Regions from separate parts of the Oryzomicrobium sp. genome, predicted to be linked through region 2. Evidence: predicted binding sites of a transcription regulator. Region 2 holds the regulator's gene; the other holds the start of a gene.
What was found. The regulator sigma-54, encoded in region 2, starts transcription at its own class of promoters, with help from an activator protein. The targets are predictions, from matches to a motif close to TGGCACGCTTNCTGCTNA.

Region 1 (14,789 bases), on a different contig from region 2:
CTGGAACTGGGTGGCGATGGATTCGGCCACGCCGGAGATGCCCTGGTTGATCTTCTGTACCGCGGCCTCGGTCTCCGAGGACAGCTTGCGCACCTCGTCGGCGACCACGGCGAAGCCGCGGCCGGCCTCGCCGGCCCGGGCGGCTTCGATGGCGGCGTTGAGGGCCAGCAGGTTGGTCTGAGCGGCGATGTCCTTGATCAGGCCGGTGAGGGTGCCCAGCTCGCGGGCGTCGGTGACCACCTGGTTGACCCGGTGCTGGTCCCGTTCCGCCTCCTCCAGGCGGTTCTGGATATAGGAGCGCATTTCCGACATCAGGTGGGTGTTGTCGGAGATGCGGGCCTCGGCCGACTCGATACGCTGCGCCGCTTCGTCGGAACTGGCCTGGACGAAGTCGTTGAGGCGGGTCACCACATCGTCGATGGATTGCAGCCGCTCGGTGATCTGGTAGGCGGCGCCCTCGGTTTCGGCAACCACGTCCTTGAGTTGGCCGCGCAGCACGTCGTTGAAGGCGGGCACGCCTTCCAGTTCGGCCGCCACCTCGTCGGTAATGGTGCGCACGGCGCTGCCCTTGGCCGTCATGTCCTGGGCGGCGGTTGCCATGCCGTAGGCGTAGTCGCGGAAGAAGGCGATGGACACCAGGCGCTGGCCGAGAAAGGCCGCGGCCAGGATCACCACGGTGCCCACCGCGTCGCCCAGGGGTTGGGCGATGCCGAGGCCAGTCAGAAGCTGGTCGTGGAACCAGTCGTGGGCGAAGAAGACGATGATCGCCGCGCTCAGGGCCACGGCCAAGTAGACCAGGGTGATCCGTCCGAACAGGGACTGGGGCATCGGTAAAGCTCCTAGGCGGACAGGGGTTAGCGCAGCACCAGCTTGATGGTGTTGAGCAACTGGTCCGCGGTGGCGGGTTTGACGATCCAGCCCGAAGCGCCGGCGGCCTTGGCCTCGAGGCGCTTGCTTTGCTCCGACTCGGTGGTGAGGAAGAGGATGGGCATGAAGCGGCAGGCCGGCAGCTTGCGCACTTCCTTGATGAACTCGATGCCGTTCATGCCGGGCATGTTGAGATCGGTGATGAGCAGGTCGGCCTTGGTGCCGGCCTGGAACTTGCGCAGGCCTTCCTCGGCATTGGCGGCTTTTTCCACGGCGTAGCCGGCCTTGGTGAGGATGCTGGAGATGCTGAGCAGGATGGTGGCGGAGTCGTCCACCAGGAATATTGTTTTCATGCGCTGTTTCCCGTGAATGGAGCGTTCTTGGGCGGTGCGGGGCAGGAAGGGCAGGCCGCTTGCAGGGCGAATAATAGCGCCCATTTCCGGGGCGCCGGGGGGTGCCGGCCGCCTTTTTTCGTGCGGATTGCACGCCAACCGGAGTATGGCGGCGCTTTTGCTACGGAAATGTTGTTAGCGTAATTTGATTCCATAATTATGCATACAAAAACAGGCGGGTTGTTTTTCGGCTTGTGTTAGAATGGCGGACTCCGTACCCGGGGGCCGGAGGGCGTTTGCGCCCGGTGCTTCGGGCTAATCGAACACCCTCGCCCCAGGAATCGACGCGATGCCCCTGCCTCCTCCGTCCGCGCCGCGCCGGCGGATGCACCTCCGCCAGGTGGTGCTGGAAGGCTTTAAGCGTGACGATGGCCTGTGGGATATCGAGGCGCGCCTGACCGACACCAAGGACCACGACTACGCGTTGTCCTCCGGTGTGCGCCGCCAGGGCGAGGCAGTCCACGACCTGTGGCTGCGCCTGACCATCGATGCCCGCTTCTTCGTGGTGGATGCCGCGGCTTCCTCCGACGCCACGCCTTATATGGGCGACTGCGACCGCATCACGCCCGCTTATCGCGCCCTGGTTGGCCTGAACCTGTTCCAGGGGTTCCGTCAGGCGGTCAAGGAGCGTTTGGGCGGCACCCTCGGCTGTTCCCATCTCACCGAGCTGGCCCTGCAGATTCCCACCGCGGCCCTGCAAACCTACGCCAGCGAGATTACCGACAACGAAGACACCGGTCAGAAGCCTTTCCAGCTCGACCGGTGTCATGCTTTGGAGACCACCTCCCCGGTGGTCCGGCGCTACTATCCGCGCTGGTACCGGGGCGGCCTCCCTTCCGAGGCGGGGGCTTCCGCCTCGCTCTCGGCTGTTGCCCTGCAACAACCAGCGCCAGTTTCGGCCGCGGCGACCGGGGCCCGTTCCGCCTGCAAGGGCGAGGCGGGCAACGATCCGGCGCGCTGCTGCCAATCGGTCGGGTAGGAAGCGGTACCTACAGCTTTCGCCTGCATTTGCTCCGCAACTCAACTCAAGCAAGGAAATCGCATGAAGATCCACGAATATCAGGGGAAAGAGATCCTGAGAAAGTTCGGCGTGACCACGCCGCGCGGCACCCCTGCCTTTTCCGTCGATGAAGCCGTCAAGGCCGCCGAGGAACTGGGTGGCAAGGTGTGGGTCGTCAAGGCCCAGATCCACGCCGGCGGTCGCGGCAAGGGTGGCGGCGTGAAGGTCGCCAAGTCCCTGGATGAAGTGCGTCAGTACGCGAGCCAGATCCTGGGCATGCAGCTCAAGACTCATCAGACCGGCCCCGAAGGCCAGAAGGTCAATCGCCTGCTGATCGAAGAAGGCGCCGACATCAAGAAGGAATACTACCTGGCCGTGCTGACCGACCGCGCGACCCAGAAGGTCGCCGTGATGGCCTCCTCCGAAGGCGGCATGGACATCGAGGAAGTGGCCCACGCCACCCCCGAGAAGATTCTCAAGGAATTCGTTGATCCCCTGGTCGGCATCACCGACCAGCAAACCCTGAATCTGGCTCAGGGCATCGGCGTGCCTGCCGAGTCCGTCGCCAAGGCCCAGGCCGAGATCAAGAAGCTGTACCAGTGTTACATGGAGACCGATGCCTCCCTGGCGGAAATCAACCCGCTGATCCTGGAAGGCAACGGCAACATCAAGGCCCTGGACGCCAAGTTCAACTTCGACTCCAACGCCCTCTACCGCCATCCCGAGATCGTCGCCTACCGCGACCTGGATGAAGAGGACGCTGACGAGATCGAAGCCTCCAAGTTCGACCTGGCCTACATCTCCCTGGACGGCAACATCGGCTGCCTGGTGAATGGTGCTGGCCTGGCCATGGCCACCATGGACACCATCAAGCTGTTCGGCGCCGAGCCGGCCAACTTCCTGGACGTGGGCGGCGGCGCCACCACCGAGAAGGTCACCGAAGCCTTCAAGATCATGCTCAAGAACCCTAAGGTCAAGGGCATCCTGGTGAACATCTTCGGCGGCATCATGCGCTGCGACACCATCGCCACCGGCGTGGTCACCGCTGCCAAGGAAGTGAAGCTGTCCGTGCCGCTGGTGGTCCGCATGAAGGGCACCAACGAAGACCTGGGCAAGCAGATTCTGAAGGATTCCGGTCTGCCGATCATCGCCGCCGACACCATGGCCGAAGCGGCCGAGAAGATCGTCGCTGCGGTCAAGTAAGGAGTTATTGAATGTCCATCCTGATCAACAAAGACACCAAGGTCATCACCCAGGGCATCACCGGTAAGACCGGCCAGTTTCACACTGAGAAGTGCCAGGAATACGCCAACGGCAAGAACTGCTTCGTCGCCGGCGTGAACCCCAAGAAGGCGGGCGAGAAGATCTTCGACATCCCCATCTACGGTTCCGTCAAGGATGCGGCCGCTGACACCGGTGCCACCGTTTCCGTGATCTACGTGCCGCCCGCCGGCGCCGCTGCCGCCATCTGGGAAGCCGTCGAGGCCGACCTGGACCTGGCCATCTGCATCACCGAAGGCATCCCCGTCCGCGACATGCTGGAAGTGCGCAACAAGATGAAGGCCAAGGTTGCCGCCGGCGGCAAGGAAACCCTGCTGCTCGGCCCCAACTGCCCCGGCCTGATCACCCCCGATGAAATCAAGATCGGCATCATGCCCGGCCACATCCACCGCAAGGGCCGCATCGGCGTGGTTTCCCGCTCCGGCACCCTGACCTACGAAGCCGTGGCCCAGCTGACCGAAATCGGTCTCGGCCAGTCTTCCGCGGTCGGTATCGGCGGCGACCCGATCAACGGCCTCAAGCACATCGACGTGATGCGCATGTTCAACGACGATCCCGACACCGACGCTGTGATCATGATCGGCGAGATCGGCGGTCCGGACGAGGCTGAAGCCGCCATGTGGTGCAAAGCCAACATGAAGAAGCCGGTGGTCGGCTTCATCGCCGGCGTCACCGCCCCTCCGGGCAAGCGCATGGGCCATGCCGGCGCCCTGATCTCCGGCGGTGCCGACACCGCCGATGCCAAGCTCGCCATCATGGAAGAGTGCGGCTTCAAGGTGACCCGCAACCCGTCCGAAATGGGTCGGCTGCTCAAGTCCCTGCTGTAACATCGCGACTAGCCGGGGCCACGGGCCCCGGTGCGCGCAAGGGCGGGCCGTCGTGCCTGCCCTTTTTCGTTGTGCCGCGCGTTGTGCCCTGGACGGGCTCCGGCTTGTCCCCGTCCCTACGATTCCCCCTCGAACAGGCTTCGATTCCGCGTATGAGCGTCGCCCTCGACAACCCCGCCTTCTGGGCCGCCGTGGCCCAGATCATCATCATCGACATCCTGCTCTCGGGCGACAACGCCGTGGTCATCGCCCTGGCCTGCCGCAACCTGCCCCAGCGCGAGCGCCGCCTCGGCGTGCTGTGGGGCGTGGCCGGCGCCCTGGGGTTGCGGGTGCTGTTCACCTTCTTCGCCACCAGCCTGCTCGACCTGCCCTTCCTCAAGATCATCGGCGGACTGCTGCTGCTGTGGATCGGCATCAAACTGATCGTCCCGGAAACCGAGGAGGAGCACGACCTGCCGGCCTCCGAACACCTGTGGGGCGCGGTGCGCACCATCATCGCCGCCGACTTCGTCATGAGTCTGGACAACGTGGTGGCCGTGGCCGCCGCCGCCGAGGGCAGCCTGCCCCTGATCGTGTTCGGCCTGGCGGTCAGCGTGCCCTTCATCATCGGAGCCAGCCAGGGGGTGATGAAGCTGATGGACCGTTACCCGGCCATCATCATGGCTGGCGGCGGCCTGCTCGGCTGGGTGGCCGGCACCATGCTGGTCACCGATCCGGTGACCCATCCCTACCTGGACAAATTGCTCGGCGCCGAGGCGCCTGGCGCGCCGTTCCATCACTGGCTGGGTGGTGCTCTGGGCGCCGTGCTGGTGGTGGCCCTGGGACGCTGGCTGGCGTGGCGCCAGGACGTGCGCGCCGCAGAGGCCGACGAGGGCTGAACGGCGGCTGCCTCCCCGCCAAGAGCGGGGCGTAAAACAATGAGCGGCCGCGGTACCGGGCGCTGGGCCGCGGGTGAAGAGACTGGGAATTTTCCGGTGCGACGGAATGCACAGTGGCGCTCCCTCCCCGTTTGACGGGGCCGGAAGGGCGCTGCCACAATTCCGGCACGGCATGGGGCCGATGGAGCGGGGGAATATGGCGAAGCTGGTTCTTTCCATGGATGGTCTGGTGCTCAAGGAAGTGGAATTGAGCACGCAGCGCATTTCCATCGGCCGCAAGCCCAGCAACGACATCCAGATCGAGAATCTGGCCATTTCCGGCGAGCACGCCGCCATCGTCACCGTGCTCAACGATTCCTTTCTGGAAGACCTGGACAGCACCAACGGCACTCTGGTGAACGGCCAGCCGGTGAAGAAGGTGGTGCTGCAAAGCGGCGACGTGATCGAACTGGGCAAGTACAAGCTCAAGTTCTTCAATGCGCCGCCGGGGCCGGGCGACCCGGCCAGCTACGGCGAGGCCCTGGCGGTGGACAGCCAGGTGCCAGGGGGCGAGGGCAAGTCGACCGAGTCGGCCTTTGCCCGCAGCTACACGACCCGTGCCCAATCCTCTGCGCCTGCGGCGGCTGCATCGCAGCCGAGCGGTACCGCTCCCGGCGCGGCCACGGCCGGCGGCGCCTACCTCGAAGTGCTCAACGGCAACAACCAGGGGCGCCGGCTCGGGCTCGACAAGGACAAGACCACCCTGGGCAAGCCCGGGGTCCAGGTGGTGCTGGTGCTGCGCGAGCCCGATGGCTACGCCCTCCGCTACGTGGAAGGCCCGCACCACCCCCTGGTCAACGACCGGCCGGTGACTGCGCCGGTCCAACGTCTGGCCAATGGCGACATCATCGAGATCGCCGCTGTGCGCATGGCCTTCCGCCTCGGTTCCGGGAGCTGTGTGGCATGAAAGTCCGCGTGCTCGGCTGTAGTGGCGGCATCGGCGGGGGGCACTTGCGTACCACTGCCTTCCTGGTGGACCACGACATCCTGATCGACGCCGGCACTGGCGTCGCCGAATTGTCCCTGGCCGAACTGGCGGCCATCGACCACGTCTTCCTCACCCACGCCCACCTGGACCACATTGCCTGCCTGCCGCTGCTGCTCGACACGGTGATGGATCGCCGCGACGGCCGGCCGATCACCGTTCATGCACCCCAGGCGGTGATCGATACCCTGGCCCGGCACATCTTCAACTGGGAGGTGTGGCCCGATTTCGCCACCATTCCCGCGGCTGCTCCCATGCTTTGCTACGCCCCCATCGAGGCGGGCGAAGCCTGGTCCGACGGCACCCGGCACGTTACCGCCCTACCGGCGGAGCACACCGTGCCCACGGTCGGCTACCACCTGGTCGGCACCCGGGGCTGCTTCGTGTTCACCGGCGATACCACCCGCAACCCGGCCCTGTGGCCCTTGCTGAACGCCATTGCCGACCTGCGCGTACTGGTCATTGAGTGCGCCTTCCCCAACCGGGAGCGGCAGCTGGCCGAGCTGTCGAAGCACCTCTGCCCGGCCCTGCTGGCCGAGGAGCTGGTGCACTACACGGGGAGCGCCGAAGTCTTCGTCACCCACCTCAAGACCGGCCAAATCGAAGAAACCATGGCCGAGCTGGAGTCCCTGGCCGTCGCCGTGGCGCCGCGTATGCTGCGGCACAACCAGGCATTCGACCTGTAGCCTAGGGTGCCGATGTCCGGAGAAGCTCGCCGTGGTGCTGGCCGAGGCGGCAGACGAAGCCAGCGAAGGCCTCATGGCCGACTTTCACCTGACAGAGACCGAGCAGGTGGTCATCAACCAACACATCGTCACCACTATCCGTATGCTTGGAGCCTTGCTTGGCCCAAGCACCTGCACAACATTCCCTGAGTGTGCCGGGGCCACCATGAGCGCATGGGCGACAAGGGCGCCGATGAGCTGGTAGGCCCGTATGATGGGTATCGCCTCTCTCCATAAGCCGGCTATGTCCATGGGGGACGCAGTACGGGTACTCCTGTGCTTCAGTGACAACGTCTTCCTGGATGTTGTGCAATGCCCCTTACTTGGAAGCGAGAGGGGCGGAGTGACGTAGCACGTTAGGGATGTGACGGTTTACGTCACGTTTAGTGGTGAAAGTTACGAGGGGGCGTTTGGCATCGGATCGGAGCACCTTGTTCCAAGGGAATATTTCATGTTGATTCGTACTTGGCACGGAGACTGCATAAGGAAAAACAACCTCCCCGGAGGCCAATTTCTAAACGGAGAACTGTCATGACTATGATGAAGAAAGCCCAAGCCGGCTTCACCCTGATCGAACTGATGATCGTTGTGGCGATCATCGGTATTCTGGCTGCCGTGGCGCTGCCCGCTTACCAAGACTATATGGCGCGGGCCAAGGTTTCGGAAGTGGTGGTTCGCCTGGATGCGGCCAAGGCTTCTGTTGCTGAGTTCATTGCCACTAACGGAAGTCTGCCTACCGATGCTAATTCGGCTGGTTTTGATGTAACGAATAGCAAGTATGTTAGCGGGATGGCTTGGACTGCTGCTAATGGCATCGAAATTACTGTCCAGGCTACTGGTACCGGCTTGGATGGCCAAAAAGTTTATTTGGCACCCAGCGGTACTTTTAGCTCGGCGCTGACGTGGACGTGCGGGACCAACGCGGCTAATACGCTCTACAAATTCCTACCAAGCAACTGCCGTAGCGCTACCCCGACCGTTAGCGTGACGACTTGATGAATTCAGCAGTCCAAAAGCCCCACATCGGTGGGGCTTTTTTTTTCTTGACGGCAGTGTTGGTCATTTATCTGCTTGTGAGTAATCGAAGTGGATGGGGAACGGGCTTCTCGTGGCATGACGAGCAACGGTGGGCTCAACTCTGGCTGTTTGCTGGTGCATTAGCAGTTGTAGCTTGGCTTGTCCCCTCACAAGTTTCTCGGTGGTATTGGCGTGGCTTTGGCCTGATCCTGCTCTGTGTCGGCTTGGCGCCTTATCCAGGTTGGGCGCTGGCTGAAGTGGCCGTATTTTGTGGGGTTGCCGCTACTGCTTGGGCAGTGGCTCGTCTGCGCCGGTACGACCCGGCTCGATTCGATCAAGGTGCATCCTGGATCGTGCTGTTGATGTGCCTAAGCTATCTATGGGGTTTTGGCCTCGTGTACAGCCTGCAACTGGGTTATGGCGAAGCCTTGGAAATGCGGGATTTGTTTTCCGGTTATGCAAACCGCCGCTTTTTTTCTCAGACCCAAGCGCTGACTTTGCCACTCCTGGTGCTGCCCTTGATGAACCGGGAGTTCCCTCGTGCGATGCGGGGAGTCACCCTGGTAACAGCAATGGCCTGGTGGTCACTGGCCTTTGTGGTCGGGACGCGGGCAGTCTGGATGACTTTGCTTGGCGTGGCAGTGTGGAGCTGGTGTCGGTGGGGAAGTGTAGGGCGCCAGTGGGTCCGGTGGCAGGGGATCGTCGCCGCTGGAGGGGGGGGGCTCTTCTGGGCCGTATTTGTCAAGTTGCCGGAAAGTTTGGGGATTCCCCTTCTTACGGATAATGGCCGCTTGGCAACCGTCTCGTCTGCCACGGATTCTTCCGGCCGATTTGACCTCTGGCGCGACAGCTTCCACCTGATCGGCCAGCATCCCTGGGCGGGAATTGGGCCGATGCACTTTGCCGAGGCCCCAGGGTTTTCGGCGGCCCATCCCCACGACCTACCGTTGCAATTGGCGGTGGAGTGGGGGCTCCCTTTGACTGTGGTCGGGATTGCCTTGGTAGTGGCTGGGATGCGTCGACTTTTCCCCACCCCCGCCATGGCGGTAACTGACGATCCGGTGCGGGTGTGCTTGAGCGCAGCCTTGCTGACGGCTGTGGGCGTTTCCCTGTTCGATGGACTGCCGGTGATGCCTTATAGTCAGGTGCTACTGGCCGGGGTTATCGGTTGGGCCTGGGGCGTAGCTGATTCCGGTTCTCGTGGGACGGCGGTTTCCAATACTTGCCCGCGTTTGTGGTGGAGATGCGTGTGGAGTGGTGGAGCACTGCTACTGGCCTTTTTTCTCGTGTGGCTGGCGCAACAAGGCGCACCTCGGCTGGCTGCGCACGACGAGGCTTATATGGCCAAGTACCCTGGACAGCCCTTCAAGCCTCGTTTCTGGCAGCAGGGGATCATAGGTTTTTCTTGGGACGACCGTTACCCTGCACCCTGGTTCAAGAAGGCGCCGTCTCATCAGGCGCCAACGGCTAAGGTAGGAAATCCGGACTGATCACCCCACGCAGCACCACTTGCCCATCCCCCTGCCGTACCCGCTTGGTCAACCACCACACCGCGCCCTTCTTGATGCTCCACTCCGCCTCGTGCCCGCCAAGTAGCAGGGCGGCGATACGGCCTAGGGTCGGTTGGTGCCCCACCACCAATACCGCGTTTCCGTAAGTGCTGCCGTCTGGCCAGCCGCAGGCGGCCAGGACGTCGGCGACGTTGGCGTTGGGTTTCAGGGCGTTCAGGGTTTCGAAGGGCATTTCCAGTGCGGTGGCGGTCTGCTGGGTGCGGACCGCCGGGCTGGCGAGGACGCGCAGGCCTTTGGGGGCGTGGGCCTTGATCCATTTGGCCATGGCGGCGGCCTGTTTTTCGCCGCGGGGGGGGAGGCGGCGTTTCAGGTCGACCGGGCCGTCTTCGGCTTCGGCGTGGCGCCAGAGCAGCAAATCCATGATGACTCCCTCGCGCTGGGGCGCGTTCGGTTCGGTGGCAGGGGATGAAGCGGGCGCAAGGGTAGTCATGGCAGGTTATGGGGGTATTACGGCCGCATGGGGCCGGTCGGATTCGCCTTCAAGCGTTTCGTGTCAGCGGGGGCTATGGTGCCGTCTGCGGCAGCTCGCCGCGATTCCAGCGTGCAGGCCGATCCATGCGAATCCTCTTGCGGCTGCTGGGGGGCGCACAAAAGGGGGACATGTATTTGACTTGCCGCCCGTAAAAGCAAGCCACTTTCAACGTCGAGACTGTGGAAAGAAGAGCGCGCCGAGAGTGGCTTGAATGCAGTGGCCGAGAAAGCCCCAAGCATTAGGGAAAAGTCTTTTTGCATCTCTTCCAGCTCTCCGCGCCTCCGTGGTCTTTCCGTTGGAGGCGGTTCAGCAAGCCATCAATATAGTTCCATCCAAAGAGCAAAGCGGCGACGGCATCGCGTCACTCAAGCCGCACCGGTGCGTTGCTTGCGATGCAGCACCATTTTTTCCGCTGATTGCCTGACCGTCGATCACCAGCCTGGTGGCCGCCCGTATCAGCCGGCCGTGTTGGGGTTGTTTTTCGCACCGGACTTCTTCAATCGAGGCGGTTCCAGATTCGCCAGCGGTGCTACCAGCGTAGGCAGAATCAGGAACAAGGCATCGGCCCGGCCCTCCAGCCGGGCGATGGCCGGGGCGACGAGGGAATCGTCCGGGCGAGGCGCGCTTGCGCGCAGGTGGGCGATGCCTACCGCGCTGTCGTTGAGCTGGCCCAGGGCATCCTGCAAGGGTAGCAGGTGGCGGTTCCATACCTTGAGATCCCGGGGGCGCACCTGGGAGGCGAGGGCGTCCAGGCTGTAGCGCAGGCGCTTGATGGCGATGCGCAGACGGTGCCAGTCACTGGCCAGGGCCTCCGGGCGGTCGGCGGCGCCGGCGGCGTCTTTTTGCAGCCGGGCCAGGCGGCGCTGCACCGATTTTCCGGCGCGGCGCAGGGCGCGGCTGGTGACCGTTTCACGGCTCGCGCCAGGGGCGGCGTCCTTGCCGGTGGTTTTTCCCGGGAGCACCCCGGTTTGATCGGGCGGCAGCGCCAGGGTGGCGCGCAGAAAGCCGAGCACCAGATGGGTCGTGTCCGCTGCTGCCAACACTTGGCGGGCATGGGCCAGGGCCTGCCGCTCGTGGCGGGCCAGGTGGGCGAGCAGGCGCGCCAACTGGCGTGGGGGCTGGGCGGAAGAGGGATGGCGGCGCAGGTCGTCGGCCAGCACCTGCCATTCCCGGGCCGGCCCCAGGGCGTTGGCCAGGGCGGCCAGGGCCGGCTGCCAGTGGGCCAGGTAATCCGGTGGCAGGGCGTCGGCGAACAGGCGCAGGGCAGAGCGCAGGCGGCGCAGGGCGACTCGGGCCTGGTGGATGAATTCCGGATCGGTCGCCCCGGCACCCTTGCCGCCGTGGGCGCTGAGAAAGCCCGCCGCGTTGCGGTTGAAGGATTCCAGGCAGGCGAAGGCATAGCCGCGGAAGGCCTCCAGAGGCGTCGCGGCCGTCAGGTAGCCGTTGCCGCGCACCTTGACGGGAACGGGGCGTTCCTGGCGGTACAGCCGGTAGCCCCGCTCGGCCTTGCTGGCCGGGGCGGGCAGCAGGGGCAGGGTGGCGGCCAAGGCCTCGGCCAGGGCAAGCAGGTCGTCGTCCTGGCCTTCGAGCAGCTCCAGCTCCACTTCGCAGATGGCTTCGCGCAGAGGGTGGGCCGGGTCGCCGTCCTCCGGCACGGCCAGGATGCGGCCCCGGTCGAAGGCCACCTCAATGGTGCTCACGCCCCGCCGGACCTGCCAGGTGAGGCGCAGGAAGTCGGTGCTGAACACCGGGCGCAGGCTGGGCAGCAGTGCGGTCAACTCGGCGCGCAGCTCGGGGGCGTCTACATGATCGAAGCGCAGGACGTCCCCCGGGACTTCCGCTTCCCATTCGGCCCGGCGCGACAGGCCGCCGGGGGATTTCGCCTCGCCCTTGATCGTCACCAGCCGGCGCCGCCCGGCCCTGCGCAGGCGGATGGCGAAGCGGCGGGCCAGGAGGGCCAGGTCCGCCGTGTCGAAGTAGGTGTTGGCCAACCGGGTCCGCCGGGGCGGCGCGGCGGAGAGCAGGGGATGGGCGAGCAGCGCCGGGATGCCGGCGGGGACCAGGGCGAGCTTGAGTTCGGTTTCGGTGGCCATGGCAGGGTGGCGGGGCGCGGAGTCGGGCGCTGGTGCCCGGGGCGGAGTCAGGTTCCCGGATTACGGTCGGCGACGGCGGTTCAGGAAGGACGCGCCAATATTGGCTTTCCAGGAAGGTCGGCCGGAAACGCCCTACTGGCGCGGGGTTTGTAAAATCGGTGGCACGGGGCAACCCTGCGGTCCGCACCCTGCCAGCCCTGGATATGGCGGGCGGCAGGAGACCCGGGGCTGCCCCGGAAAGCGAAATATGGCACAGGATGGCGGGCGGGGGGAGGCCCGCCTGCCCTCAGCCCTCGAAGTGTCGCAGCTGCTCGACGTCGGGAATCTGGATGCGCCGGCCTTCCACCTTGATCAGCTCGCGGCTGGACAGGTCGTGGAGGATGCGCGAGAAGTGTTCCTGGGTCAGGTTGAGGCGGGAGGCGATGATGCCTTTGCTCACCGACAGGGTCACGGTGGTTTCGTTGCCGGTGGCGGGGGGGGCCTTCTGCAACAGGTAGCCGATCACCCGCTCGCGGCCGGTGTGCAGGGAATAGCTCTCCACGTCGGCGACGAAGCGGTGCAGGCGCATCGACAGGCCGGCCAGCATCTTGCGACCCAGGGCCGGGTCGCGCTCCAGCTCGTCGAAGATCACCTGGCGGGAGATGTGCAGCAGGGTTGAATCGGCCAGGGTCTGGGCCAGCACCGGGTAGGGTTTTTCCAGGAACATCACCGCCTCGCCGAAGGTCTGGCCCTGGCCGATGATCTCCACCACCTTCTCGCTGCCCTGGGGCGACACCACCGACAGTTTCACTTGGCCGTACACCACCAGAAAGATGCCCTGGCAGGGGTCCCCGGGGTGGAACAGGATTTCGCCGCGGGGCACCGCCATTTCCCGGGTGCCCTTGGCGATGCGGCCGATTTCCGGTTCGGCCAGGCCGTTGAAGAGGGGGATGCGGGCGAGCAGGGCGGGAATGTTGAGGGTGGTGGCGTCCAAGGGCGTCCCTATCGTCTGGCGTGGATCTGGCATTGGTGTCGAGGCCGGCAGCGGGGCAGCGCGGACCCGTCCCCCCCTGTGAAAGCCAGTATTTTGGCTAAGGTTGGCGGGTGAGTTGAGCGTACAGCAGAGGCAAGCGGCGGGGCAAGTCGTCGGGATTGCGGATTACCGTATATCCGGCCGGCCCGAACAGGTGGGGCAGGTAGTCAGCCCCTTCCCGGTCCACCGTGACGCAGAACGGTTGCAGGCCCAGGCGCCGGGCCTCGAACACCGCCGCCCGGGTGTCTTCCAGGCCGTAGCGGGAATCGTAGACGTCCAGGTCGTTGGGCTTGCCGTCGGTGATGATCAGCAGCAGGCGCTGCTTCTCGCGCCGCTCGGCGAGGATGTTGGCGGACTGACGGATGGCCGCCCCCATGCGCGTGTAGTAGCCGGGCTTGATCGCCAGCAGCCGCCCCCGGGGGATTGGCCCGTAAGGCTCGGCGAAATCCTTGAGCACATGGAAGCGCACGTTGCCGCGCTTCAACGACGAAAAACCGTAGATGCCGAAGGCGTCGCCGCTGCCGGACAGGGCCTCGGCGAACAGCATCAGCCCGTCGCGGATCACGTCCACGATGCGCTGGCTGTCGCTCACCCAGGCGTCGGTGGACAGGGACAGGTCGGCCAGCAGCAGGCAGGCCAGCTCTCGGGCTTGCGGCACCTGGGCGAGGTACAGGCCATCCCGCCCGCTGCCCGTATGGCCGGCGCGGCGGTCCGCCTGCCAGCGCACGCAGGCGTCCACGTCCAGCTCCGGGCCGTCGGGCTGCTGCTTGAGCCAGCGCCGTTGCGGCGCCAGGGCGGCGAACTGCTGGCGCAGCTTTTTCGCCGGACGCACCAGGGACTCGGGCAGCGGCGCCGGGGCGGCGTTGGCGGCGAGCAGGGGTTGCAGGCGCACGTGGCCGGGCAGCAGGGCGTTCTTGCGGTAGTCCCACTCGGGCAGGGGGATACCCGGGCCCAGGGGGGCATCGTCCTCGGCGGCGGAAGGCAGGTCCAGGTCAAAGCGCACCCGGCCGGCGGTGGTCTGGCCGTCCTGGGCGACGGAGAGCTGGTCCATGTCGTTGGCGGCCTGCGCCGCCTGGGGATCGGGCTCGTCGTCGGTGGGCCGGTTCACTTTCACGTACTCGGCCCAGGAGAGCAGGCTTTCGGCGCGGAAGCACAGCATCAACGAATTCTCGTTGTCCGGCGCCTCTTCCCGCTCGGCCTTGTGCCGGCGTTTGCCGTCGTCCGCCTTGCCGTGGCCACCGCCGCCTTCCGGCGGCAGGGCGTCGCTGGGGGCTCCGGGGGGGCGGCTGCCGTCGTCCGGGGTGTCGCCGGGCCAGCCCAGCCAGAGGGGCACCGGCTGGGGCGGACGGCTCTGCCGCGAGGTGAGCGGCGGCAGGCCGACCACCGTGCCGGGGTCGGCCAGGGCCTGGCGCAGGGCCGCCTCTTGGGCGGCTTCGTCGGCAGGCAGGTCCGCTGGCGCGATGCGCTCGGCCAGGCAGGCCGCCACCAGGGCCTCGTAGCGGGGGCGCAGGCCCGGGTAGCGGGCCAGGGTGTCCACGGCGGCGCGCTGGTTGCGCACGATCCAGGGTTGGGAAAAATCCTCGGTATGAGGGCTGGCGGCCAGGCCGGCGAGCCAGAGGTACAGGTCCCG
Region 2 (14,789 bases):
CAGGTAATCCTTGAGCATGCCCGGGCAGCGGCCCTCGATGGTGGTGGGGGCGATGCGCGCCAGCTCCACCACGTCGTCGGCCACCAGGCCGTGGCCCCGGGAGATCAGTTCCAGGGCCAGTTCGCTCTTGCCGGCGCCGGAGTCGCCGGTGATCAGCACACCCATGCCGAGCACGTCCATGAACACGCCGTGCACCGCCACCGTGTCGGCCAGGCGGCGCGACAGGTAGATGCGCAGCAGGTCGATCACCGCCGAGCAGGGCTTGGGAGTGGCGAACAGGGGAGTGCCGGTGGCCTCGCAGGCTTCCTGGATGGTGGGCAGGACTTCCAGGCCGTCGGCGATGATGATCGCCGGCGGGTGGGCGGCGATCAGGTCGTCCACCTGCTGCTTGAGGCGCTGGGGAGCGACCCGCAGGGACCATTCCCGCTCGGCCACGCCGAACACCTGGAGGCGCTCGGGGTGGATCAGGTTGAGGTGGCCGACCACGTCGGCCCCGTAGTTGCCCCGCTCCTTGAGTTCCAGATGACGTTTGGCGCCGTTGGCGGCGACCCAGGTCAGGTCGAGCTTGTCGCGGTGGTCCTCAAACAGCTGCGCGATGCTGATCTGGCGCATGGGGTGCCCCGTGGATGAAGAGGTCGCGCAGGATGGTGGCGTCGCCGCCGCTGGCGAGCTGTTCGCGGAAGCCGCGATCGGAGAAGCGCTGGGCCAGTTCGGACAGGATTTGCAGGTGCTGCTCGGTGGCCTGTTCCGGCACCAGGAGCACGAACACCAGGCTCACCGGCTTGCCGTCGGGAGCGTCGAAAGGCACCGGCGCGGCCAGGCGCAGGAAGGCGCCGACGGCTTCCTTGAGACCCTTGATGCGGCCGTGGGGAATGGCGACGCCCTGACCCAGCCCGGTGGAACCGAGCTTTTCCCGGGCGAACAAGCTGTCGAAGACCGTGGCGCGGGCAATGCCGTTGCGGTTTTCGAAGAGAATGCCGGCCTGTTCGAAGACCCGCTTCTTGCTGGTCGCTTCCAGGTCTAGGACGACGTTTTCGAGAGGAAGGAGTTTGGCGATGAGCTCCATCGGACGATCCACGGAGACGTTGAACGGGCCAGCCTTGAATGCACGGTGCCACCGGTGTGGCGATGGGATTCGGAGCGGGCCGGGAGGAAATCGGGCCGGGGTCTCGGAGACTAAGGGCGAAACGTGGCCGGGAGGATACAGGATTTCCGGTCGTTGCGCTGACGGGGGCTGCGCCCCGGGCAGCGAGGGTCGAGGGGCCCGTGAGGGGAACAGTCGGCGGGCCCCCGCGGGGCCCGGCCGATCCGTTGGTTAGATCACTCGGCGACGGGGATGTTCTTCTCGTCCCGGTGGTGATCCTGGATTTTTTGCTTGTGCTTGATGACTTGGCGGTCCAGCTTGTCGATCAGGCTGTCGATGGCGGCGTACAGGTCGGAATCCTCGCTCTCGACGAAGATGTCCTTGCCGCGCACGTGGACGGTCACTTCGGCCTTTTGCTTCAGCTTCTCGACCGAGAGAATCACGCTTACGTCGATCACGTTGTCGAAGTGACGGATGACGCGGTCCAGTTTGCCGGTCACGTATTCACGGATCGCCGGAGTGACTTCCAGGTGATGCCCACTGATCTGCAGATTCATGGTTCTACTCCTTTAGAGGGACTTGCGGAGATTGGCAGCTGGAATGCCCATCCCCTCCCGGTATTTTGCTATCGTCCGGCGGGCGACGACAATGCCCTGCTGGCCGAGGATGTCAGCAATCTGGTTGTCCGAGAGAGGCTTCTTGGCGTTTTCCGAGCCCACCAGCTGCTTGATGAGGGCGCGGATGGCGGTGGCCGAACAGGCTCCGCCGGTATCGGTGGCCACGTGGCTGCCGAAAAAATACTTCAGTTCGAAGATACCCCGGGGTGAGGCCATGTACTTCTGGGTGGTCACCCGGGACACGGTGGATTCGTGCAGGTCGAGGATGTCGGCGATCTCGCGCAGCACCAGGGGGCGCATCGCCACCTCGCCGTGGTCGAAGAAGGCGCGCTGCCGGTCCACGATGGCCTGGGAGACGCGCAGGATGGTGTCAAAGCGCTGCTGCACGTTCTTGATCAGCCAGCGGGCCTCCTGCAACTGGCCGGACATGCCGCCGCTCTCGCCGCGGGTGCGGTGCTTTTGCAGCAGGTCGGCGTAGAGCCGGTTGACCCGCAGGCGAGGGAAGGCGTCTGGGTTGATGCTCGCTACCCACTGATTGCGCACCTTGCGCACGATCACGTCGGGGATGATGTAGCGGGTTTCCAGGGGCGCGTAGCGGGCTCCCGGGCGCGGGTCCAGGCCCATGATCATGGCCTGCACCGCCTTCAGCGTCTCGTCGTCGCAGCCGAGCTGGCGCTTGAGCCGGGTGAAGTCCCGGTTGGCGAGCAGGTCCAGGTGCTTTTCCGCCAGGGTCAGCGCCAGGTTGCGCACCGGGCCGGCGGGGCGGGCGCGCAGTTGCAGGGCCAGGCATTCCTGGGGACTGCGCGCGCCCACGCCGGTGGGGTCCAGGTTCTGCACGTGCTTGAGGGCGATCTCCAGTTCTTCCGGCTCGACCTCCAGCTCGTGGGGCAGGGCTTCGCCCAGTTCGTCCAGGGACTGGTCCAGGTAGCCGTCGTCGTCCAGGGCTTCGACGATGAAGCTGGCCAGGCTGCGGTCCCGGTCCGACAGGGAGGTCAGGCCCAACTGCCAGTTTAGGTGGTCCTTCAGACTGGTGACGGCGGCCTGGATGTCCTGGCCGTCGCCCTCGTCGTCCCCGTCGTTGTCGCGGCTGCCGCTGGGAAAGCTGCCCTCGGCGAACCAGCCGTCGTCCACGCCGGCGTCGCCACCCTCGGCGGTGTAGTCGCTGCCTTCACCGGATTCACTGGACTCGCCGTTCTCCCCGGATTCGCCCCGTTCCGCCTGGGCGTTGCCGTCGGCCGCCTGCTCGCCGCTGCTCAAGGCGTCGGCAAAGCCCGGCTCGGCGGGGCGGGCGGCGGGTTCGAAATCGTCCTCCCGCTCCAGCAGGGGGTTTTCCAGCAGGTATTGCTCGATTTCCTGGTTGAGCTCGAGGGTCGACAGCTGCAGCAGCTTGATCGACTGCTGCAACTGGGGCGTGAGCGCCAGGTGCTGCGAGAGCTTGAGCTGGAGGCTGGGTTTCATCGGCAGCGGCAACCGGCTGCTGCCTCATGGGGCGGCGCGGCGGCGGGGCGGTGGAGCATGGGCATGGAGCGGGTCGCGGTCACAGGCGGAAATGCTCGCCCAGGTAAACCTTGCGCACGTCGTCGTTGTGCACGATCTCGTCCGGGCGACCGGCGGCCAGCACGCGGCCCTCGTTGATGATGTAGGCCCGGTCGCAGATACCCAGGGTTTCGCGCACGTTGTGGTCGGTGATCAGCACGCCGATGCCGCGGGCCTTGAGGAAGCGGATGATCTTCTGGATTTCCAGTACGGCGATCGGGTCCACCCCGGCGAAGGGCTCGTCGAGCAGCACGAAGCGTGGATTGGTGGCCAGGGCCCGGGCGATCTCGACCCGGCGCCGCTCGCCGCCGGACAGGGCCACCGCCAGGGTGCCGCGCAGGTGGCCGATGTGCAGCTCGTCGAGCAGGGATTCGAGGCGGTTCTTCACCTCGTCCTCGGGCAGGTTCTGCAGTTCGAGCACGGCCTGGATGTTCTCGGCCACGTTCAGCTTGCGGAACACCGACGCTTCTTGGGGCAGGTACGAAAGGCCTTGATGGGCACGCTGGTGGATCGGCTGGTGGGTCAGCCGGGCCTCGTCCAGGTAGACCTCGCCGCCGTCGGCGGCCACCAGGCCCACCACCATGTAGAAACAGGTGGTCTTGCCCGCGCCGTTGGGGCCGAGCAGGCCGACCACCTCGCCGCTGGCCACGTCGAACGACACGTCGTGGACCACGGTGCGCTTCTTGTAGCGCTTTTGCAGGTTGTGGGCAGATAGGCGGCTCTGGCTGGCCGGCGCCGGCTGGGCCGGGGCGGTGGAGGTGAGGGTGGCGGCGTTCATGCGGTCATTCGTCATCGAGGCCGCGCACGACGCGGCGGATGATCTCCATGGAAAAACCCCGCTGGGCGAGGAAACGCATCTGTTTGGCCCGTTCCGCCGCATCCGCGGCGGGGGTGCCGAATTTCTTCTGCCAGACCGACTTGGCCCGGGACGACTCGTCGTCGGCCTGGGCCAGGGCGGTGGCGATGGTGGCGTCGTCGACTCCGGCCGTCGCCAGCTCCTGGCGCAGCCGCTGGTTGCCGTAGCGGCCGGCGCGCACCGTCACGCGCATCTCGGCGTAGCGGTCGTCCGAGAGCAGCTTGCGGGCGGCCAGCTCGTCGAGCAGCCGGTCCAGTTCCTCGCGGCTTTCCGCGTGGGGCGCCAGCTTGCGCGCCAGTTCGGACCGGGAATGTTCGCGGCGGGCGAGTAGGGCGACGGCCCGTTCCCGCAGGGAGCGTTCGGTCGGCGCCATGCGCTCCCGGGGCCGGCCTTAGGCCTCGGCCGGGGCCGCCACGCCGGTGGGCAAGGCGACGCCGACGGCGGCGCGGATTTTGGCCTCGATCTCGGCCGCGGTTTCCGGACGCTGGCGCAGGTACTCGCGCACGTTGTCCTTGCCCTGGCCGATCTTCTCGCCGTTGTAGGCATACCAGGCGCCAGACTTCTCGACGATCTTGTGGGCCACGCCCATGTCGATGATCTCGCCTTCCCGGGAGATGCCCTCGCCGTAGAGGATGTCGAAGATGGCCTCGCGGAACGGGGGCGACACCTTGTTCTTCACCACCTTGACCTTGGTTTCGTTGCCGATCACCTCGTCGCCCTTCTTGATGCCGCCGATGCGGCGGATGTCGAGGCGCACCGAGGCGTAGAACTTGAGCGCGTTGCCGCCGGTGGTGGTTTCCGGGCTGCCGAACATCACGCCGATCTTCATGCGGATCTGGTTGATGAAGATCACCAGGGTGTTGGTCTTCTTGATGTTGGCGGTGAGCTTGCGCAGGGCCTGGCTCATCAGGCGGGCGTGCAGGCCGGGCAGGGAGTCGCCCATCTCGCCTTCGATTTCGGCCTTGGGCACCAGGGCGGCTACCGAGTCGATCACCACCACGTCCACGCTGCCAGAGCGCACCAGCATGTCGGCGATTTCCAGGGCCTGTTCGCCGGTGTCGGGCTGGGAGATGAGCAGCTCGTCCAGGTTCACGCCGAGCTTCTGGGCGTAGCCCGGGTCCAGGGCGTGTTCGGCGTCGATGAAGGCGGCGGTGCCGCCGAGCTTTTGCATCTGGGCGACCACCTGCAGGGTCAGGGTGGTCTTGCCGGAGGATTCGGGTCCGTAGATCTCCACCACGCGGCCGCGGGGCAGGCCGCCCACGCCCAGGGCGATGTCCAGGCCCAGGGAGCCGGTGGACACGACCTGCAGGTCGTTTTCGACGTTGCCTTCGCCCATCTTCATGATGGAGCCCTTGCCGAACTGCTTTTCGATCTGGGCCAGTGCGGCGGCCAGGGCTTTGGCTTTGTTTTCGTCCATATTGGGAATCCTTTGCAAGAATGGCCCGATTATTGCACAAACCGGCCCGAGCCTCGCAGCCGCCGCCTGCGTCTCGGTCCGGTGCGGGGGTGGGCTAAAATGGCGCCTCGTGCATCCATCGGCGCCCCGCTCCTGGCGGGGCGCGCTGTTTTCCCCATGGCAGAACTCAATCCCCCCCAGCGCGAAGCGATCCGCTACCTGGACGGCCCCTTGCTGGTGCTGGCCGGCGCCGGCTCGGGTAAGACCCGGGTGATCACCCAGAAAATCGCCTACCTGATCGAGGAGTGCGACTTCCATCCCGGCTCCATCGCCGCCATCACCTTCACCAACAAGGCCGCGCGGGAGATGGAAGAGCGGGTGGGCAGCCTGCTCACACACCGCAGCGGCCCGTCGCCGCTGATTTCCACCTTCCACTCCCTAGGCATGCGCCTGCTGCGCCAGGAATCCCGGGCGCTCGGCTACAAGCCGGGATTTTCCATCCTGGATTCCACCGACTGTTTCGGCCTGGTCGGCGAGCTGACCAAGTCGGTGGACAAGAAGGTGGTGCGGGCGGTGCAGAGCCAGATTTCCAGCTGGAAGAACGCCCTGATCAGTCCGGACGGGGCTGCCAGCGTCGCCCAGGGCGAGACCGAGGCCCTGGCCGCCCGGGTCTACCGGGACTACGAGGCCACCCTGAAGGCCTACCAGGCCATGGATTTCGACGACCTGATCGGCCTGCCGGTACGCCTGTTCGAAGAACACCCGGACGTCTGCGAGCGCTGGCAGAACAAGCTGCGCTACCTGCTGGTGGACGAGTACCAGGACACCAACGCTTGCCAGTACCGGCTGTTGAAGCTGCTTACCGGCCCCCGGGCGATGTTCACCGCCGTGGGCGACGACGACCAGGCCATCTACGGCTGGCGCGGCGCCGACATCGAGAACCTGCGCGGCCTGCCGCGGGATTTCCCCCGGCTGAAGGTGATCAAGCTGGAGCAGAACTACCGCTCCACGGTGCGCATCCTCAAAGCCGCCAACACCCTTATCGCCAACAACGAGAAGCTGTTCGACAAGACTCTGTGGTCCGACCTGGGGCTGGGCGACCCGATTACCGTCACCGTGTGCAAAGACAACGAGCACGAGGGCGAATCGGTGGTGATGCGCCTGCAGGCGCACAAGTTCGAGAACCGCACCCGCTTTGCCGACTACGCCATTCTCTACCGCAGCAACCACCAGGCCCGCACCATCGAGCAGTACCTGCGGGACGCCCGCATCCCCTACCTGATCTCCGGCGGCCAGTCCTTCTTCGACAAGGCCGAGATCAAGGACATCACCAGCTACCTGCGCCTCTTGGCCAACAGCGACGACGACCCGGCCTTCATTCGCGCCGTCACCACGCCCAAGCGCGGCGTCGGCACCTCGACCCTGGAAGTGCTCGGGCGCTACGCCGGCGAGCGGCACATCTCGCTGTTCGCCGCCCTGTTCGAAGAAGGCTTCGCCCAGCGCGTCGGCGCCCGCCAACTCGAACCCCTGCTCGAATTCGGCGAGTTCATCAACCGCCTCGAATGGCGTGCCAAGAAGGAGCCGGCCGGCCCGGTGCTGGCCGACATGCTCGACGCCATCGGCTACGAGCGCTGGCTGTTCGACCACGAAGAGGTCCGCGCCGCCGAATCGAAATGGGCCAACGTCCAGGAATTCGCCGCCTGGCTGACCAAGAAGGGCGACGAGGACGGTAAGACCCTGGTGGAGCTGACCCAGACCATCGCCCTGATCAACATGCTGGAAAAGAAGAACGCCGACGGCGGCGAGATCGACGCGGTGCAGCTGTCCACCCTGCACGCCTCCAAGGGGCTGGAGTACAAGCACGTCTTTTTGGTGGGGGTGGAGGAGGGCATCCTGCCCCACCGCGAATCCACCGCCCCGGACAAGCTGGAAGAAGAACGCCGTCTGATGTACGTGGGCATCACCCGGGCTCAGCGCAGCCTGCACGTTTCCTACTGCGAGAAACGCAAGCAGGCCAAGGAATGGATTCCCTGCGAGCCGTCGCGCTTCATCGAGGAAATGGGCAAGGACGACCTGCGCATCTCCGGCGGCAAGCAGTCGGCGCCGCCGGAAAAGCAGGAAGTGAAAAAACGCTTCGGCAACCTCAAGGCCATGCTCGCCGGTGGCGGCACGGGCCCAGGGAGCGGCGGTTAAGGCGGCGCCAGACCGCCGATTACAACTTGAAACGCCTTGTCACGCGCCTGATGACATCGGAACGGTCAGCGGCCGCGTTAATGCACTCAAGGCCCGGCGCGGTGCACACACCAAGCACCGCCAGGACCGGAACTCAAGCAGTGCATTTTTCGTAGTGACCCGTTCAAGGAGTTTCATCATGCTGAAGATCGTTGCCGCCACCGTTGCCTCCCTGTTCGCCGCCGCCGCTTTTGCCCAGGCCCCGGCCGCCGCTCCCGCCACCCCGGCTGCGCCCGTCAAGGCCGAAGCTGCCGCCAAGCCGGAAGTGAAGAAGGAAGAAGGCACCAAGGTCGAGAAGAAGGCCGAAACCAAGCACCACGCCAAGAAGGCCCACAAGGCCGAAGGCAAGGAAGCCAAGCCCGCCGGTGAAGCCGCTGGCGCTGCTGCCCCGGCTGCCGCTCCCGCTGCCAAGTAATCCGGCCGCACCGAACCGCACCACCCACTGACACGACATCCACCGGGGAGCAGCCCGCTCCCCGGCCCACGCGGCGGTACGCCCAGAGGGCCCGCCCGTCACCCGAGGAGAAACATCATGCTGAAGATCGTTGCCGCTACCGTCGCTTCCCTGTTCGCCGCCGCCGCCTTCGCCCAGGCCCCGGCTGCCGCTCCCGCCACCCCGGCCGCTCCGGTGAAGGCCGAAGCCGCCGCCAAGCCGGAAATGAAGAAGGAAGAAGGCGCCAAGGTCGAGAAGAAGACCGAAGCCAAGCACCACCATGCCAAGAAGGCTCACAAGGCCGAGGGCAAGGAAGCCAAGCCCGCCACCGAAGCTGCACCCGCTCCGGCCGCCGCTCCCGCCGCCAAGTAATCCGGCGAGCGCTGCCGCAAAGCAAAACGGGATGCCTAGGCATCCCGTTTTGCTTGTGCTGCGGTAAGTCGCAGTGCGCTTACTTGGCCAGGTCGGTGATGTACTTCACCACGGACTTGATCTCGTCGTCGCTCAGGTCGGCGCCGCCCTTGGCCGGCATGGCGTTCTTGCCGTGGGTCACGCTGTTGATCAGGGCGGGCATGCCCTGGGCGATGCGCGGCGCCCAGGCGGCCTTGTCGCCGGCCTTCGGCGCGCCAGCGGCGCCGGTGGCGTGACAGGCGGCGCAGACGGTTTCGAAAATGGTCTTGCCGTCGCGGGGGCCGGTGGCGACGGGAGCGGCCTTGGCCAGCTCGAGCTGCGCCACGGGGGCGATGCGGGAATCCACGTCGTCGCTGTTGGCGGCCTTGCCGATGGGCTTGCCGACATAGGCAAAGGGAACCACCACGGCCATCAGGGCCACGGCGGCGACCAGGGTGATCACCATGATCTTGGACGAAGAACCTTTCTGCTCGGCCATGCTGAATCCTTTTTACACGCGCGGGATTGGAAAAACGCAGATTATAACCGTAGGAACCCTTTGTTTTGGCGCGGTTTGTACGGAAAATTTGGACAGGTACGGCGAATTTCGGTATTCTCACGCCTCCCAAGCGCCCGTAGCTCAGCTGGATAGAGTACTGCCCTCCGAAGGCAGGGGTCGTGCGTTCGAATCGCGCCGGGCGCGCCAGAAATTCGGAAAAGGGCCGGTTCCGCAAGGAACCGGCCCTTTTCTTTTGTCCAAATTCTTTGTCCAGGCTACCGGAATCGCCACGCACCGCTGCTACCCGCGCAGGGCGCTCCGGCGCTCCGGGAGCCGGATGGCGTTGATGGCGCTCAGGCGGCCAGGGGCAGCTTCAGGGTGAAGGCGGCGCCTTGGCCGGGCTGTTGCGGTTCCAGTTTCAGGGTGCCGCCGTGGCGGTGGATCAGTTCCCGGGCCAGGTGCAAGCCCAGGCCGGCGCCGGAAATGCGTGGGTTGCCGTCGCAGCGGTAGAACTTGTCAAAGATGCGTTCCCGCTCCCCGGCCGGGACGCCGTCGCCCTGGTCACTGATCCGGATGGCGATGTGGCCGGTGTCGCAGGCCGGCTCCAGGCGGATGGTTATGGGCCGCTCCTCGGGGGAATATTTGAGGGCGTTGTCCACCAGGTTGGACAGGGCGACGTCGAACAGATGCCGATCGCACTGCACCCACAGGGGGGCGGCGGGCAGTTCCAGGCGGATGCGCCGGGAGGCCAGCAGGGTGGCGTCCCCGTAGCTTTGCTGAAGGAAGTCGCGCAGGTCCACCGCCTCCCGGCGCAGGTCCAGGTGCGAGGTGGCGAGCCGTTCCTCGGCCAGGCAGTTTTCCAGCAGGTTGAGCAGCCGTGCCACGGCCCGGCGGATTTTGCCCGTGCGCGGCGCCAGTTCCGGCTGGCCGATGGCCAGCACGCTGCCCAGGCGCTGGGCGGTGGTGTCGATGATCGCCAGCGGCGTGCGGAATTCGTGGGAGAGCATGGTGACGAACTGGCGCTGCACCGCCAGGGCGGCCCGTTCGGTTTCCAGGGCTTCCTGCAATTGTTCCTGGAGAGCGTTGCGGATGCGGATTTCCCGGGCGAGTTCGTCGGTACGCCGGGCTACCCGCTCCTCCAGTTCCCGTTCCGCCCGGTGGGCCTCGTCCAGGGCCTGGCGCTGGGCCCTTTCCTTGGCCTTGTCGGCCTGCCAGGTACGGCGGGCGATGACGATGGGCAGGATGGTGAGGTGGATGAAGGCGCCGATCTCCTGACTGTAATCGATCAGCAGGTTGGACTTGATCCAGCCCAGGCGCATGAGGGACAAGGCCAGCAGTGCCACCACCCAGGGCACGAAGGCCAGGGCGTAGGCGCGCCGTTCCCGGTCCTTCCACCCCAGGTAGGCGATCAGGGGAATGCCGCAGATGCCCACCACCGTGCCCAGCACCCGGGTCATGCTGCCCAGGTCGCGCCAGTCCATGACCAGGGCGAGGGGGGCCTCCAGGACATCGATCAGCATCAATAGTTGTGCCAGACGGTAGATCGTCGGCAGGTTCTGACGCACGGCGAAAATGCAGGTAAAGAACCAGACGTGGATGGCCTTGACCGGCCCCAGGGCCAGGGCGATTACCCAGTTGTTCAGGGCCGTATCGTCGGGATAGAGGAACTGGCCGCCGAAACCGGCGTTGAGCAGGTGCAGACAGGAACCGGCCAGGATGTTGATGGCGAAGACGAGGTAGATCTTCTCTCGGACCCAGATATAGAAGGCCAGGCTGAACGCGAACATCAGGACCATGGTGCCGCCATAAACCCCGTAGAAGGCGTAATCGAGGTTGGTCAGGCGGCGGAATTCGGCCTCGGACCACAGGTCCAGGGTGGGGGCCATCAGGCTGCTGGTGGCGATGCGCAGGTAGATCGGGCGGTCCGGATCGGTGCCCGCGGGTACGGCGAAGGCGAACAGGCGGTAGTCCCACTGGCGCTGGGAAAAGGGTAGCCGATCGCCACTCCGGTAGGCGGCATAACCGCCGCCCTGGGGCAGGAACAGCTCGATCAGGTCGAGCTGGGACGGCCCGACGCGCAGCCAGCGCGGCAAGGCCGCCGCCGTTGCGGCGGCAGGGGGCAGGCAGGCGCGCAGCCACAGGATCTGGCGGGTATAGCTGGCATCCATCCGGCGGGCCACCGGCTGGAACTGGCCGGCTTGTTCGGGGGCGGACACCTGGGCCAGGGACAGGTCGCCCTTGGGGTCCCAGCGCATCGCCAGGTCGCTGGGGGTGTGAGGGTCGCCGGTGGCTGCGGCCGACGCGCACCCGGCCAGTGCTGCTCCTGGGCAAAGCAGGGCGATGAGCAGGGCAATCAGCCAGAGGCCGAGTGCGCCATGGCGCCGGAATGGCGGGAAACGATGGTGCGGAGGCATGCGGGAAGGCGGAAAAAGAGAGCCGGCTGTGAGAATTTGTGATTTTTGTCGCCTGAAGGCTCCGCTACTATTTAGGCAAGGAGCATCATCTCACGAAGAATAGGAAGGCTTCCTCTCGCAACGTCCGCGAAAAGTCGGAGAAAACACAATAGAAGCTGGGGTATGAATAATGCAAGCCGCTAACAAACGGCTGGAAATTTGCGTTGTCGAGGATGAGGCGGACTTTCGCGAAGAGATTGTCGAGGCCCTGCGGGAGGCAGGCTTCGGTGTGCGCGACTTTCCCGGTTCGCGGGAGCTTTATGCCGCCCTGTTGGCGGCGCCGTGCGACATCTTGATCCTCGATGTGGGCCTGCCCGGCGAGGATGGGTTTTCCGTGGCCGAACGCCTGCGCGGGCTGGGCTCCATGGGCATCATCATGCTCACCGCTCGGGGCCAGACCGAGGACCGGGTGCGCGCGCTCCTGGGCGGTGCCGACATGTATCTGGTCAAACCCGTCGATCTGCGCGAACTGGTGGCGTCCATCGGCAGCCTGGCCCGGCGCCTGCATCTCAACGGACTGGCCGGGGTCGCGGAAGGCGCCGTCGACGGCAGGGCCCAGGACAACCCCCGGAGTTGGTCCCTGTCTCCGGATGGCTGGACCCTGTTCGACCCCGAGGGCAGTTCGATTCCCCTGACCGCCCAGGAGCGAGGCTTCCTGCAATGCCTGTGGGCCCGGGCCGGCGAGGCCGTATCCCGGGAAGACCTGGCGGTGGCCCTGGGCGGCGACCCCTACGAATACGATTTCCACCGCCTCGACACCCTGGTCAGCCGCCTGAGGCGCAAGGCCACCGGTGCGGGCATGGCCTTGCCCCTGAGGGCGGTGCGGGGCACCGGCTATCTGTTCATTCCCCGTTCCGAACGGGGTGTCGAACGGGATTGATCCTTCCGCCGCGACCGGCGCCGCCCTGTGCAACCGACCGTCCGTGTCGGGCCCTCTCTCCAAGCCTCATTCTCCAACCCGTCCGACAGGCGGGTTTTTTTGTGCCCGGCGCCGGGACGGTTCGCTTGAAAGCCTTGCTGGGCAATGTTTCTGGCGAGTGTGAGGAATTGTCAGTTTTCAGGCAGGTATGACAATTGTCTGTGCGTGAGTCTTTGCCGACGTCTCCCTAACATGCGGGCCGAGTAAGACGCATGCTGCGGCTGATAGCGCCGTAGCCATGGCCACCAAGAGCCGGCGCCCAGGGAGTCTCGCGAAATGCCCATCACCACGCTGGCGACGGGCATGCGGCCATAACCGCCGCAACCTTTCCCTACCGCCATATCGCGGCGCATTCCGTTCCAGCGGAACTGCACCGGGCCATGCCGTCTTCCCGAAACCGTCATTTGTGGAAGCACGACCATGCCCGAGCCGATCGAGCGCCTTTCATCCCGTGTCGCAACCGCCTGCCGCCGCCATGTCCGGCAGTGGCGGCTCGCCCTTGCCGCCGGCCTGCTCGGCCTGGCGTCGGGCCCGGCCCTGGCGGCCCTGGGCGCATCGGTCACCCTGGCGAACGGGCAGCCCACGGACATCTATCCGGGCCAGACGACCCAGCTCCAGATCACCCTGTCGAACAGTAACGACACGGCTTCCGTCACCAACATCGCCTTCAGCAACAGCCTGCCTGGCGCCCTGCCCAACGGGCTGAAGGTCGCCGGCGCCGCGACCTACACCTGCACCAATCCGGCCGGCCCCAGCACCGGCCCCGGCAGCGGCGTCTTCAGCGCCGTCGTCGGCAGCCAGAGCATCAGCCTGTCCGGCGGGGTGATCCCGGCCCGGGCCAACGGCAGCGACGGGGTGTGCGTCATCACCATCCCGGTCACCGCCGGCTCCAACAGCGGTAACTCCGCCACCTACAACTACGTGATCGCCAGCGGCTCGGTCACCGGTAACGACGGGGCGGCGGTACAGAACGGCGGGACGGTGAACCAGAGCGTGAACGTGCGCGCCGTCACGCCGCCCTCCATCAGCAAGAGCTTCGGCTCCGGTTCCGCCGTGATCGGCGGCTCGGCCGTGACCCTGACCATCGTGGTGAACAACACCAGCCCGGTCGACATTCCCAACTTCAGCATCGACGACGTCTTCCCGACCCTGGCCGGCAACCCGGCGATCCAGGTCGCCAGCCCGCCCAACGCCTCGTCCACGTGTACCGGCGGCGGCACCCCGGCGGCCTTTGCCCCCACTGCCGGGGCCAGCTCGGTCAGCGCCAGCGGCGGCACGGTCAAGGCCAGCGGCACCTGCACCCTGAAGGTGGACGTGGTCGGCGTCTTCAGCAACGGCCAATACAGCACCAGCGCCCTGACCAACACCATCGACCGCAGCACCCAGTTCGGCAACGACCTGGGCCTGGTGCCGCTGACCAACGCCACTGCCAACATCACCGTCACTTCGCCCCTGCGGGTGACCAAGGGCTTCAACCATCCCTACCTGTCGAGCGGCAATTCCGACGCCTTCACCATTACCCTGAGCAACGTCGGCAATGCGCCGCTGACGGTCAGCGCGTTCTCCGACAGCCCGATCGACGGCATCGGCAACGCCGCCTATGGCCTGAAGGTGACCGGTACGCCCACGGTGAACTGCCCGGGCGGCACGAACGGTACCTACGCCGTTACCGGCGGCGGCACCGGCATTACCCAGACATCCAACAGCACCATCGCCGCCGGCGGCACCTGCACCATCACCGTGCCCTATACCGGCACGGTGCAGAGCATCGGCACCCCCGTTTCGTACACCAACACCATTCCGGCCAACGCCGTCACGGTCACTACTCCGAATGTGGTTAGCCAGGCGGCGTCGGCGTCCGTGCTGGTGGCCGACGACCTGCGCGTGACCAAGAGCGCCAGCCCGACCACCGTCTCCCCGGGCAACCCGGTGCGCTACACGGTGACCATCGAGAACTACGGCACCTCGCCCGTCGCCAACGTGACGGTGACCGACCACCTGCCCGCCTCCCTTACCTATCTCACCGGCGTCATCAACGGCAAGGACTACACCCCGTCGGTCACCGGGGCCTGCGCCCCCCTGTCGGTCAGCGGCGCCACCGGCGCCAGCGCGCCGGCCTTCACCGTGGCCACCCTGCCTGGTCGCACCGACGTCAACACGCCGGGGTCCTGCGCCATCACTTTCTGGGCCATGGCCGACACCGGGGCCGCCAACGGCGCCGCCCTGGCCAACGTCATCAATGCCGGGGACGTCTGCTACAACGGCGGCGCCACCTGCAACGGCGGTACCGCGAGCACCCCGAGCAACCCGTCGGTCAGCACCGCCGTGCTGAGTGCCTACAAGGTCTTCTACGCGCCGGGTTCCGCCATGCCGG

Region 1: a site for sigma-54 is predicted at 7,461-7,478, ahead of V7Z98_RS12335 (pilin). Genes of this name have one in related genera too.

The regions. Positions count from the first base shown of each region.
Region 1 covers NZ_DAISLS010000011.1:136,889-151,677, forward strand. The annotation lists gene V7Z98_RS12290 (methyl-accepting chemotaxis protein) at 1-828, opposite strand, end outside; gene V7Z98_RS12295 (response regulator) at 855-1,220, opposite strand; gene V7Z98_RS12300 (DUF2889 domain-containing protein) at 1,549-2,238, shown strand; gene sucC (ADP-forming succinate--CoA ligase subunit beta) at 2,302-3,462, shown strand; gene sucD (succinate--CoA ligase subunit alpha) at 3,474-4,367, shown strand; gene V7Z98_RS12315 (TerC family protein) at 4,520-5,245, shown strand; gene V7Z98_RS12320 (FHA domain-containing protein) at 5,442-6,191, shown strand; gene V7Z98_RS12325 (3',5'-cyclic-nucleotide phosphodiesterase) at 6,188-6,955, shown strand; gene V7Z98_RS12330 (hypothetical protein) at 6,987-7,199, shown strand; gene V7Z98_RS12335 (pilin) at 7,526-7,990, shown strand; gene V7Z98_RS12340 (O-antigen ligase family protein) at 7,990-9,501, shown strand; gene V7Z98_RS12345 (SixA phosphatase family protein) at 9,479-9,943, opposite strand; gene V7Z98_RS12350 (CYTH and CHAD domain-containing protein) at 10,510-12,147, opposite strand; gene V7Z98_RS12355 (Crp/Fnr family transcriptional regulator) at 12,434-13,120, opposite strand; gene V7Z98_RS12360 (nitric oxide reductase activation protein NorD) at 13,218-14,789, opposite strand, start outside.
Region 2 covers NZ_DAISLS010000004.1:6,492-21,280, reverse strand. The annotation lists gene hprK (HPr(Ser) kinase/phosphatase) at 1-612, opposite strand, end outside; gene ptsN (PTS IIA-like nitrogen regulatory protein PtsN) at 581-1,066, opposite strand; gene hpf (ribosome hibernation-promoting factor, HPF/YfiA family) at 1,321-1,641, opposite strand; gene V7Z98_RS04335 (RNA polymerase factor sigma-54) at 1,654-3,159, opposite strand; gene lptB (LPS export ABC transporter ATP-binding protein) at 3,239-4,015, opposite strand; gene recX (recombination regulator RecX) at 4,020-4,466, opposite strand; gene recA (recombinase RecA) at 4,485-5,510, opposite strand; gene V7Z98_RS04315 (UvrD-helicase domain-containing protein) at 5,667-7,682, shown strand; gene V7Z98_RS04310 (hypothetical protein) at 7,861-8,136, shown strand; gene V7Z98_RS04305 (hypothetical protein) at 8,254-8,526, shown strand; gene V7Z98_RS04300 (c-type cytochrome) at 8,606-9,043, opposite strand; tRNA gene V7Z98_RS04295 (tRNA-Arg) at 9,174-9,250, shown strand; gene V7Z98_RS04290 (sensor histidine kinase) at 9,397-11,298, opposite strand; gene V7Z98_RS04285 (response regulator transcription factor) at 11,627-12,376, shown strand; gene V7Z98_RS04280 (DUF7933 domain-containing protein) at 12,836-14,789, shown strand, end outside.